4 regions of the Marinomonas vaga genome follow, and region 4 is predicted to be linked to each of the others. Evidence: predicted binding sites of a transcription regulator. Region 4 holds the regulator's gene; each other region holds the start of a gene.
What was found. Region 4 encodes PhoB, which activates phosphate uptake and scavenging genes when phosphate is short. Its sites were predicted from a motif close to TGTCATANNNNTGTCANA; they were not measured.

Region 1 (3,132 bases), 940 kb from region 4:
ACCATGAGGATCAATGGATGCCTTGGATTAAGCGAAGTCTATTTTGGCTTTATGTACTGTCGTTTCCGGCCTTTGCCGTAGAAGATACCCAAGCAACGAGCACTGGAAGTGTCAAAAACTCTGAGGTTCCCGCCCAATCGGAAGACAATGAGGCATCAAAAAATGTGCCTATCCTAAAGGAGCCGGAAGTTCCTGAGCCGATTGCAGTTCGGGCTAAAAAAGCAAATGGTCTAATTGAGCAAAGGGCAGCACGGGAGCGTGCCACGGTCGATGACCCGTTTGTTTTAACGCCCCATCGACCTAACTATTTCCTGCCTTTTAGTTTTACTCATGATCCGAATGATCGTGAATCCCAACAAGGTATTGAAAATGACAACTTGCAGGACATAGAGTTTCAGTTTCAATTCAGTGTGAAGTTTCCAGTGGCAACAAGTATCGCTGGTGAGAACACGACTCTTTGGTTTGCTTACACCCAGAGGTCCTTTTGGCAGGCCTACAACAGTAATGCTTCTGCTCCGTTCCGTGATACTAACTATGAGCCAGAAGCCTTTATTGTGACTCAGCCAGATTTAAGCTTTTTTGGAACAAAACTGACTTATCTAAATTATGGTATCAACCATCAGTCTAATGGGCGTCAAGATCCATGGTCCCGTTCTTGGAACCGCTTGTTTTTATCCTTTGTGTTTGAAAGGGAGAATACGGTTTTTGCTTTCCGCCCTTGGTATCGCATCCCCGAATCCTCCGATGATGACAACCCGGATATTGAACGTTATCTAGGTTATGGGGATATCCAGATCGCCCATGTGATCGATGATGTGACCTATGACGTCTTGCTGCGAAACAACCTTCGAAGTGATAACAAAGGTGCCATCCAATTAGGGGTGAGTTTCCCGCTTTGGGGGAAAGTGCGTGGTTATGCTCAATACTTTGAGGGCTATGGTCAATCCATGCTGGATTATGACAACTATACCCGTACCTTAGGTTTGGGCTTTATGTTGACGGGGTGGCTCTAACCCTCGTTTGTTAAAATGGCCAATTCTCCTTAAGGGTAAATACTCTAAAGAAGTTGCAATAAAGGTGCACTAAAACTGTCACATTTAGACGGTATGGTGTAAGGCAATTAACTCAAGGAGACAACCATGAAAAAAATAACTTTGCCTACACTGGGTCTTATTGCCGCATCTGTATTGCTAACAGCCTGTGGTGGAAACGTAAAATCAAATGATTCTATGGCTGCTCAAAGCGCACCTATGAATAATGATGACCTTTATGAAGTGCACGATGACGGTCGCATTTATGTCTTTGATGACCGTGATGTTTATGAAGAGTTTCTGACTGTCGGCGAAACCTCTTTCCGTAAAGTACGTATTGGCGATGGACCAAAAGGCGAGACGGTGGTCTTTGGTCTAACTAATGAAGACAAGAAGAAAATGTCCGGTATCGCTAGCGTTGAAATGTTTGATGGTGACCTAGCGGGTGCAGAAGACTTCTATGGCGAAATGCGTATGGAAGGCCGAATTTACGTATTCCAATCTCTTGAAGAAATGAATACGGCTCGTGTTGTTGGTGAAGTACCACTGCGTTACACAGATATCGCGTCTGGTCCAAAGGGTGAAACCGTTGTTTATGCCCTAAACAATGAAAACAAGAAGCAGCAACCAAGTGATTTGATCGCCAAATTCAAATCTGTAAACGGACTTTAATGCTCTAAATAGAAATTCATTAAAGTTTCGGTTCCCTAAAAAGCCCCGCTCAGCGGGGCTTTTTTGTCATAAAAGCATCACTGAAGTGCAACCAAAGTGACACCCCCTGTGGCTATTTTTAAAGTACACAAAAGGATCGGGAGGTGTCATGAACATACTTACCAACATTCATAATTTAGATGTTTCGACGTTTTACTGGCTGATGGCACGCAAAAATCGTCAACTGATGACCCGTTTAAGCCGCGTGGTATCCATCTCTGCTGACGGTCCTTTGTATGTAGTGCTCGCTTTGGCATTTTGGACAACGGGGCATCAGGATTGGGCTTGGTTGCTGGCAATGGGGTTCACCCTTGAGCGCATCTTATATTTGATCCTTAAAAAAGGGTTTAAACGCAATCGCCCCGCTGACATTTTAGAGGATTTCACCAGCTTTATTCGTCCTTCTGATCAGTTCTCTTTTCCATCAGGCCATACTTCTGGTGCCTTCTTTATGGCCTACTGTGTAAGCGAGTGGTTCCCCGGATTAAGTATTTCCCTATACAGCTGGGCAGTTATGGTGGGTATGTCTCGGATTTTTCTAGGTGTGCATTTTCCAACAGATACTGTAATGGGAGCTTTACTGGGAAGCATTTGTGCCGCCTTGGCTTTTGGAGTCGTAGCATGAAGATTCTTTATGGGGTACAAGGCACTGGTAATGGACATATCACCCGCGCACGAGCGTTAAGTGTGGAGTTTAAGCGTTTGGGTGTGGAAGTGGACTATTTGTTTTCGGGGCGAGCAAAAGAAGACTATTTTGATATGGATTGCTTTGGTCCATATCAGGCCTTTGAAGGACTCTCTTTTGTGGCCAAAGATGGGCAAATTGATCTATGGGCGACCTATCGTAAAGCCAGTTTAACCCAGCTGATAAAAGACGTAAGAGGACTGGATTTATCGTCCTATGATTTGATCATTACTGACTTTGAACCTGTCACAGCTTGGGCAGCTAAGCGTCAAAACAAGCCATGTTTTGGGATCGGTCACCAATATGCATTTGGCCATGACATACCAAAGTACAAAGGGGATAAGCTGGGAGGATGGATTCTTTCTCGGTTTGCACCTGTCTCTCGTTCCGTAGGGGTTCATTGGCATCATTTTGGAAAGCCTATCTTGCCGCCAATTATTCAGCGGCACCCACAAATGGGGCATCCTCAAGATGATCAAGTGTTGGTCTATTTACCCTTTGAAAACAGTGAAGAGGTCATGGAGTGGCTAGAGCAGGTACCAGAGTATCGCTTTCGATTACATTGCAAGGATATTGAGCCCGGGTGCTATGGCAATGTAGAGGTGTTTCCGTTTAGTCGAGATGGCTTTCAAAAGAACCTTCAAGAATGCCAATCAGTATTGTGTAACGCGGGTTTTGAGTTGAATTCAGAAGCTTTGTATCTTG
Region 2 (3,132 bases), 500 kb from region 4:
ACCAAACCGAAGGCCTGACGGTACAAACGGTGGAGCGGGACATTGCCCACGCACCCACCTATTTGATTTCTCGAAAGGATAACCCTTCCAGTGCTATCCAAGCGTTTGTGCAAACCACACTGGCGTCACCGGATGCGGTTGCCCATGAACTGGGTGAATAGCACTGGATTACTTGGCTTGCAGGAAGTCCCTCACGTCCAGAACGATGATTTCATTATCATCCACCCGCCCCTGCTCACGGCCAACTGAGAAGGGGTAGTTGTTGTCGTTAGCGATAACAATATGATGCTCATCAATACGATCTACGTTCTCAATGGTGAAAAATGGGAAGGTGAAGATGCCATCAATGGTGCCTCTAATGGCCACCTTATTGGGGTCTTGAATGTCCATTAGGTCGATGTAGGCAAGTTTACGGATAACGCCTTGATCGTTTACTTGGTCTAAATCCACCAAGTAAACACGTTTAAACCTAGCAGGATTTTTCGACCAGTTTTCCCTAGGATCTCCAGTGCCATTATCGCGCTCGATAATAAGCGCCCGGTGATCATCGATCATATTGAAATCACCAATGGCATGGCGAGGGTTCTCCAATGGGTAATAAAGAACCTGATCACCCCATGTTTTATTATCAAGATCAAATGACAACATGCGCAACACTGGCTGGCCATTGACGGTTTCAGGTTTGCCCGCTGTTACATCATAGATGGGCTTTTCGAGTAGGGGATACAAGGTTTTCTTGTCTGCTGAAATGGCCATGCCTTCGAATCCCCCAGAACGCATGGTAATGACGTCTGGTGATTTCTCATTTGGGTTCGGCATGAGCAGAAACGGATTATCGGGCGAGGCGTAATGGGTGCCGTTTACGTGAGTGGCGATCACATCTTGAACCACTCCCTTGTTGTCCACATGAATGAGCCAAGGACCGAACTCATCCCCGATCCAGTAACCATCTTCCGTGGGCTGAATCGACTCTGGGTCAAAGTCTGCCCCAGTAAGGAAGCGTGCTGGGCTGGTTTCATCCGTGATCGGGAAGGGGACTTTACGATCTGGGTCCGTTAAAAAAATGGTCTCCTGTACGTTAACTCGACCTGTGTCCCAGTCAACTTGGACCTTATGGAACATGAGCAAGGCGTCCGCAGAGTTGATGGCACGGCCAAATCCATTGTCTGTTAAGACAAGATAGTGGTCATGGTCAATTGCTCGAATTCCAGAGAAGCCTTGAATAGGTTGGCCCGGGAAGGGTAAGGCCAAGCCCGTGGCTGGTTGATAAATATGGTAGTTTTGCTCGACCCGCTGGTTGTCCTTGGCAGTAAATCGACCCGAATGGTTGAAGTAGCTCGGGGCCGAATCAGGAGGAAGAACAAAGGTATTGGCGGGTAGTTGTGCGTGCTCTTTCAGGACAGCGGTAAACTTGGTCGCTTCGGTTGCTGAAGCGAAAGACGACAATCCTATCAATGTGATCATACAAACGTTGCGTAGCATAAAAACTCCTATGACATCCTGTACAGGGTAAGAAGGGACGATCATAGGGAAGAGGTGTTGAAGTTTTATGACGGATGACTCACCTAGGGAAAGGCGATTTGAACGGGACATTAAACGTTAGGGAGCCTGTTGCTATAGGCTCCCTTTGATTGTTGCCATATTTACTATGGCTGCTGCGTAGGGATGAGTTCCCGTTTCACCATGTTATTTAGGTGGTCGATCAAGGTGTCGTCCGACCGTTTGGTCATGTGTTGAAAGCCCGCTTGTCTGGCTTTGGTGACGTCAAACACAGCATCCGTTTGGACGTGAAAAATAAAGTCACCGAACCCTCCTAACGCAAGTTGGGTGATGTCTTTTTCTGCTAGCCCCATGTCTGTTGCGAGCTGTTGCCACATTTCAGAACTGGCGCGGTCCAATCGTTGGGCTAAGGAGATGGGTTGGGGCTCTCCAACTTCTAAACCAAACCAATTGGCCAGCGCTGGCCAGACATGTTTCCAGCGGAATTGGTCCCCATTAGTGACATTGTAGGCCCCATCTTTTTGCTCCAGCGCGGACCATAGAACGGCTTGGCCGAGCACTTCGGCATCACAAATATTGACTAATACTTCATAGGCTTGGGCAGGACCTGGAAATTGCATGGCCAGTCCCATTTGCTGACAAAGGCTGCCATAAACACCGATCAGGTTTCCAAGATTCATGGCAGACCCTAACGAATGTCCAATGACAATGTCAGGTCGCAGGGCGGTCCATTGCACGCCTCTTTGGGGCAAGGTGCGGGCATAGTCTTCTTGGGTAAAGTACAAGTTTGGCGGGAAGTGTCGGCTATCATCTTCGCGTGCAGGGGTTTTATAAACACCCAAGTGAGCGCCGTAGACTTTCCCGCCTTGGAGAAAAATAACCCGCTCCAGTGGTGCTCCCACATGCAACAAGGTCTCAACGAGGTTCTCCATCATTTGACCGTTTTCTTGGGCTTCTGTGAGGGCGTCATCGTTTGGCTTTAATGCCGCATAGAATACATGGGTCACTGTTTTCAAGGTGTCTTGGTGAGCCATTAAACTTTCACGATCCAGCAGATCCGCCTGCAAATGAATGCCCTTGCTCGGGCCGCTGGAGGAGCGCGACAAAGTGATTACGTCTAGATGGGCGTGTTCTAGTACTTGGGTGGCGCCATAACCGGTGACACCACTGGCTCCAGCAATTAAGAATTTCATATGTCCTCCTTATATAAGATGTTTGGCGGTGTTCCTAGGCAATACGACCACCACCATCCACGTTGAGTACTGTGCCGGTAATAAAGCCGTTTTCCAGTAAACTGATGGCAGCATGGGCAAGGTCATCCACATGGCCAACACGTCCACTAGGTAAGCCGCCTGCAACGTCCTTGAACATGGCTTGGCGGTCCGCTTCCGTTAAAAAGTCCCAGCTTCCTGCATCGACGACACCCGGGGATACCGCGTTAAAGCGTTTGGGCTTCATTTCGATGGCAAGGTTTGCTACTAGACTTTCAAGTGCCATGTTTAATGCGCCGACGATGGAGCTACCTTCTCCTTGGCGGTAGGCCGCTAAACCGGAGAAAAGCACCACACTGCCTTGAGCATTTAGGTGTTTGTTGGCGCTTCGAGCAATGTTGATTGGCGTATGAAATTTAGA
Region 3 (3,132 bases), 520 kb from region 4:
CTCGGGCTGGCAGCCCAAGACAAAGAGAAAGTACACAGCTCTCGGTTAACAATATTAGGCTCGTTGATCGGCCCCATTAACAATCCCAAATCCAAAGAACGATCCTTGATACCTGCAGTCAATGTGGGCGTCACTTCAACGGTCAGTTCCACATCTAGATTGGGCATTTCTCGATGCAGTTGCGCTAGAAACCGTGATAGCCAAGTGTGGGCGATGGTTTCAGAAACGCCAATACGAATCACCCCAGAGTAGGCGCTGGAGCTTTCCGCGCGTTTTCGTAATTGCTCTGACTGGTACAGGATTTTTTCTGCGTAGGGTAATAGATCCTTGCCTTTGGCTGTCAGGGAGATGGGGGCAGATCCCACTTCACGCTCAAATAATTTCACTCCTAGCTCGGATTCTAATGCTGAGATCCGTGCAGAAATGGCTGGTTGGGTGGTGTACATGCGTTCTGCGGCTTTACGGAAGCTGCCTAGGCTGGCGACCCACACGAAGGTTTCTAAGCGTTTGTGATTCACTGTGTTGTCTCTCCTGTTACTTGCGTCAGATTAAAGTACCAATAGGTCGGATCACAAGCTTTCATGTCAGGGTTTTGCAACAAGAAGAATTGCTGGGGCTTCCTTGATCCTTGACGAAAGATTTCATCCGTATCTGTATCTATGCTGGTACGGCTTTTGTATGCTCTAGGGGACTTTCAGGAGAAAGATATGAATCGACTTATAGCATTGATCTTAAAAGGCTTAGTGGCCGTGTTGCCGATTGGTTTGACGGTGTACTTGTTGTTTTGGCTACTCTCGACTGCTGAGGCCCTCGCCAAGCCATTGGTATTGTTGGTTTGGCCAAGTGATTACTATTTTCCCGGTTTAGGTTTGGTCACCAGTTTGCTGTTACTGGCCGTGATTGGTTTGATTGTGAACCTATATGGGGTGCGCTACCTGATGAAGGTAAGCCAACGTCTGTTTGAACGTATTCCCTTAGTAAAGTCCATTTATGGCGCCATCTGCGACATGATGACAGTCTTTAACTTGTCGAAGAAAACCGACATGCAAAGTGTGGTGTCTTTGGAGATTCAAGGCATGCAGCTGATTGGTTTTGTCACTGGGGCTGACATGGGTAAACGCTTGTTTGGAGAAAGTGATTTGGTAGGTGTTTATTTGCCATTGAGCTATCAAATTGGGGGCATGACAGTGTATGTTTCACGGGACAAATTAACCCCTCTTGATATCACGATGGAAGAGGGTATGCGTATTGCTGTAACGGGAGGCGTGCAATCCACGAAATCGGAATGATGCAATTAGAAGACATCGCTAAATTATTAGAAGAAAAGGGTTACCCCGCAAAATTAAAAACCTTTCCCCGCCGGATTTATGTGGGATCTTTGGGCTCTTTCTACGGGGTGACCATAGTGCAGAATGCTCAAACTGGTGCTCTAAGAGTCTCTTATCAGCCACTTATTTTATTAGTGGGTGGGGCATTGCTGGTGTACAGCTTTGTGGTGAGTTATGGCAACGACAACATGTTGTCGGCATTAATCGGCATCACGGGGGCGTCTGTATTTGCTAACTTTTTTAAATCCCGTGTGAAAAAGCAGGAGATCGTGGAGATTCTGAAAGAGTCAGGCGCGCTCTAGCTCGACCCTTTATTTCTTATCTGTGGCCATCTTTCTGTATGGCCTTTTTTGTTTCAAATGAAACTATAAATTTTCATTTGAAAATTAACTATCATCAAAATGAAACATTTTCCCCGTACATTGACCCGCGTTTGATGCATTTTTGAGCGTTTCATCTTTATCTTTTTCAAAATAAAACGAGGGTAACTAACCATGCGCAATTTAGCTTTGGTTTCTATGGCGGTCGGTTTAGCAGTTTCAAGTTCTACTTTTGCAGCAACGCAAGTGGAGTGGTGGCATGCCATGGGTGGCGCCAATGGTGAGAAAGTGGAGGAGATTGCAAAAGCCTTCAATGACTCCCAAGACGCCTACGAAGTAAAACCTGTTTACAAAGGCAACTACACAGAGACCATGACCTCTGCCATTGCTGCTTTCCGTGCGAAGCAACAACCAGCGATTGTTCAGGTGTTTGAAGTCGGGACAGCGAGCATGATGGCGGCTGAAGGTGCCATCTACCCAGTGTACAAACTGATGCGTGAAAACGGTCAATCTTTCCGTCAAGACGGCTTCTTGTCTGCGGTAACAGGTTATTACTCTACAGAAAGCGGCGATATGTTATCTATGCCGTTTAACAGCTCGACGCCAGTGCTTTACTACAACAAAGAGTTGTTCGCTAAAGCAGGTATTAAAAAAGCTCCGACCACTTGGAAAGAAATGGGCGAAGTCTCCCAGAAGCTACTAGACAGTGGCGTATCTTGTGGTTTTACAACGGCTTGGCAGTCTTGGACTCAGCTAGAAAACTACAGTGCTCGCCAAGATCTTCCGTTCGCTTCTGAAGCGAATGGCTTTGGTGGTGTAAACACTCGTTTGCAGTTCAACGGTGACAACCAAGTGGCGCACATTCAACAATTGAGTGACTGGCACAAGAGCGGCATTTTCAGCTATGGCGGTCGCCGTAGCGATGCGGCACCTAAGTTCTACAGCCAAGAGTGTGGCATGTACATGGACTCTTCTGCGGGCTACGCAGGTATGAAGCGTAACGCGAAATTTGACTTCGGTGTTAGCCAGTTGCCCTACGATGATAAGGTCATCGACACGCCTAAAAACAGCATCATCGGTGGCGCTTCACTTTGGGTGTTACAAGGTAAATCGGATGCAGAATACCGTGGTGTGGCGTCTTTCCTAAGCTTCCTATCCCGTGCTGAAGTTCAAGCGGATTGGCACCAGTTCTCTGGTTACCTGCCTATCACCCAAGCGGCCTATGAACTAACAGAAGGTCAAGGCTTCTACGCAGCGAACCCAGGAACAGATGTGGCGGTTATGCAGATGTCTTCAGGCACGCCAACGGCGAACTCTAAAGGTTTACGCCTAGGTAACTTTGTTCAAATTCGCGACATCATCAACGAAGAGCTAGAAGCCGTTTGGGCGGGTAAAAAGACCGCTAAGCAGGCGTTGGATACGGCTGTGAAACGTGGTGATGCCTTGCTAGCTCGATTCGAGAAAGCGAATAAATAACATCACTT
Region 4 (3,132 bases):
GACAGTAAGGTCAACCGCTTGAATTATTATGTTCAAGCCATTGCTACCACAGAGAAGAAGCCTGATTCTGCGTTCTTAACAGTGACCTTGGCTTTGATTGATCAGGATCCAGAGAAAGAAGGTTTCATTCACCAGTTGTTTGAATCCTTGTAATTGAGGTACAAAAAAGCCGTCACACCAGACGGCTTTTTATTATCGATCTGCTGTGCTTTCAGCCTGATCAGATGAGGTGTCGGACGTCACAGCTGCCAGCAGCGCATCTTGACGTACTCGGTCAATTGGAAAGAAACAAGAGAAGGTGCTGCCAACGCTTGGCTGACTACGAATCTGTAGCTTGGCATTGTGGTGAATGAGTACATGTTTGACGATAGCGAGCCCTAATCCTGTGCCTCCAGTGCTAGAGCCACGACCTTTATCCACTCTGAAAAAGCGCTCTGTTAGACGAGGGATATAGCGCGGATCAATACCTAGCCCCTGATCTTCTACCGAAAATACCCCACTGTGCTCAGTTTTCTCCCACGTCACTTGGATTTTACCGCCATTGGGTGAGTACTTGATGGCATTTACAACCAAGTTAGAGAAAGCGCTGTAGAGCTCATTGGATGCCCCATAAATATAGCTGTTCTCTGGGATAGAAAAAGTCAGCGCATGCTGATCAGAGAGGATGGGTTGCGCAGTCTTATTAATAGTGTCGCAGATTTCATTCAAATTCAGCCACTGGTGATCTTCACGCTTATCATTGGTTTCTAAGCGGGATAACAGTAGTAGGTCTTCGATCAAGTGCTCCATCCGTTGGGATTGATCAGACATGCTGTCGACACCCCGTTGCATACTTGCAGGAAGACTGTCTTTAAACATAGAGAGGGTTTCGAGATAGCCTTTAATCACCGTGAGCGGTGTTTTTAACTCATGGGAAGCATTGGCCACAAAGTCTTTACGCATCTGCTCAAGCAGGTATAAACGGGTCACATCGCGCACAAAAATAAGGTGATCATTTTGATCGTAAAGGGTGGTTTGGACTTCCAAATACACGCCTTCTTTGGAGGGCGACTTGATCACTAACGGCTCCCCGAAACGCTTTTGTGAAAAGTAGCGATAGAACTCAGGATTACGCAGTATATTGGTGATGGGCTGACCTCGATCCACTGGACGCATCAGCCCGAGTAACAGACCTGCCGAATTATTCCACCACTCTAAGTTACCTTGGCTGTCGGCCATGATAACGCCTTCTTTTAAGGCGGCAGTGGAGTTCTCAATTCGATTAAGCGCTTGGCGCATACGGCGTTTGGATTTACGTTGCTTCTTCTGCAAGCGATACACCGCATCAAAGACTTCCCCCCAGATACCACTGGATTCCGGAGGGGCAGATTTCCCCGAACGTCGTAACCAAGATTGAAACAAGTACAGCTGATAAAGCTGCCAATAGAGAGACCCCAGCACATACAAAAGAGTTGTGGCTAGGGGATAGCCTATGACGAGGCCAATGGATAACACAGCCGCTAGACCACTTAGCCATGTTAAAATTGCCTTGCGCCAGATTTGTTTCATAAAGTCTTAGGCCGTACGTTTTGCCGAGAAGCGGTAACCCGTACCTCGGACAGTTTGGATCAAAAAGTCGTGGGAGTCGCCGATGGCTTTACGTAAGCGTCGGATGTGAACATCCACGGTACGCTCTTCAACGTAGACATTGCCACCCCAAACTTGATCAAGCAGTTGTGCTCGCGAATACGCCCGCTCTTGATGGGTCATCAAAAACTTCAGCAAGCGGTATTCTGTTGGCCCCATTTCAATTGGCGCAGTGCCGATTGAGACACGTTGGCTAATAGGGTCAAGCAACAGGCCTTCCACTTCGATTGGGTCATCAACACCTTGTGGGGTCGCACGACGTAATACCGCTTTCAAGCGAGCCACTAACTCACGGGGAGAGAAAGGCTTGGTGATGTAATCATCAGCGCCAACTTCTAGCCCTTGAATTTTATTGTCTTCTTCGCTTTTTGCTGTCAGCATGATCACTGGGATCTCTGCGGTGGTTGGATCTTTTTTCAAGCGGCGTGTTAGCTCGATACCACTGCCTCCAGGCATCATCCAATCACATAGGATTAGATCTGGACGGTGATCTACCACGATTTCGTGTGCTTGTTGGCTGTTTTCGGCTTCCATGTATTCGTAGCCAGCCATTTCTAGCGCGACAGCGATCATTTCGCGAATCGGCGCTTCATCATCGATAATTAGTACTTTTTTACCGGTCACAGGACATACCCTCATCTCAGGAACGGTAGATATTAAAGCGGTTTAATGTGACAGCTATGTTAAAATGTCACATCCGCCCTCTCAAATGTAATAGCTTAGAAGTATTCCTGCAAACAAACAGTAACCAACTCGGTTGTTATCAAGAAAGGACTTAAAGCAGGCTTGTCGATTCCGATCTTTGGCTTGTTGATACTGTAAATAGAATAACACCGCTGCGCCAACAATACTTAAGTAGTAAAGCCATCCCAGTTGCGCTAAAACGCCAATCCAAAGCATTAGGGATAAGGTCAGTCCTTGTAAAACAATAATGACAAACAAATCATATTGGCCAAATAGAATGGCGGTGGATTTAATGCCAATCTTAAGATCATCAGGGCGATCTGTCATAGCGTAATAGGTGTCGTAGGCGATGGTCCAGAAGCAGTTTGCGACAAACAACATCCAAAGCTCCATGTCTAACAAGCTGCCTCCCTGAGCGCTGTAAGCCATAGGGATGGCCCATGAAAATGCCAATCCTAAAAAAAGCTGGGGCAGATGCGTATAGCGTTTCATAAATGGATATAAAGCGGCCAAGAAAAGGCCAACAAAGGAGAGCAGAATCGTTTGCCTGTCGGTCATCAGCACGAGCACAAAACTCAGTAACGCTAATCCTGCAAACAGTCCTAGAGCCTCCTTCTCCGACACTCGACCTGATGGAAGAGGGCGGTTTTTTGTACGCTCTACGTGTCCATCCACTTTGCGGTCAGCGTAGTCGTTAATGACACAGCCAGCGGAGCGCATGGCAAAGACACCCAGCACAAAGATGATAATAAGGTGCCATTCAGGCCAGCCATCCGCAGCGAGCCATAATGCCCACAAGGTGGGCCACATGAGTAGCAATGA

Region 1: the regulator PhoB is predicted to act here: its motif matches at 1,768-1,785, upstream of ACZ5DR_RS10290 (phosphatase PAP2 family protein).
Region 2: the regulator PhoB is predicted to act here: its motif matches at 1,538-1,555, upstream of ACZ5DR_RS03430 (esterase-like activity of phytase family protein).
Region 3: the regulator PhoB is predicted to act here: its motif matches at 1,720-1,737, upstream of ugpB (sn-glycerol-3-phosphate ABC transporter substrate-binding protein UgpB).

Annotation. Positions count from the first base shown of each region.
Region 1 is NZ_AP043903.1:2,188,379-2,191,510, forward strand. Features, by position in the region: gene ACZ5DR_RS10280 (phospholipase A) at 18-1,013, shown strand; gene ACZ5DR_RS10285 (hypothetical protein) at 1,140-1,703, shown strand; gene ACZ5DR_RS10290 (phosphatase PAP2 family protein) at 1,852-2,367, shown strand; gene ACZ5DR_RS10295 (MJ1255/VC2487 family glycosyltransferase) at 2,364-3,132, shown strand, end outside.
Region 2 is NZ_AP043903.1:745,255-748,386, reverse strand. Features, by position in the region: gene ACZ5DR_RS03435 (LysR substrate-binding domain-containing protein) at 1-161, shown strand, start outside; gene ACZ5DR_RS03430 (esterase-like activity of phytase family protein) at 169-1,482, opposite strand; gene ACZ5DR_RS03425 (SDR family oxidoreductase) at 1,647-2,693, opposite strand; gene ACZ5DR_RS03420 (SDR family oxidoreductase) at 2,728-3,132, opposite strand, start outside.
Region 3 is NZ_AP043903.1:724,829-727,960, reverse strand. Features, by position in the region: gene ACZ5DR_RS03345 (LysR family transcriptional regulator) at 1-518, opposite strand, end outside; gene ACZ5DR_RS03340 (DUF502 domain-containing protein) at 708-1,289, shown strand; gene ACZ5DR_RS03335 (hypothetical protein) at 1,286-1,630, shown strand; gene ugpB (sn-glycerol-3-phosphate ABC transporter substrate-binding protein UgpB) at 1,823-3,124, shown strand.
Region 4 is NZ_AP043903.1:1,243,986-1,247,117, forward strand. Features, by position in the region: gene ACZ5DR_RS05790 (response regulator) at 1-153, shown strand, start outside; gene phoR (phosphate regulon sensor histidine kinase PhoR) at 193-1,548, opposite strand; gene phoB (phosphate regulon transcriptional regulator PhoB) at 1,555-2,250, opposite strand; gene ubiA (4-hydroxybenzoate octaprenyltransferase) at 2,332-3,132, opposite strand, start outside.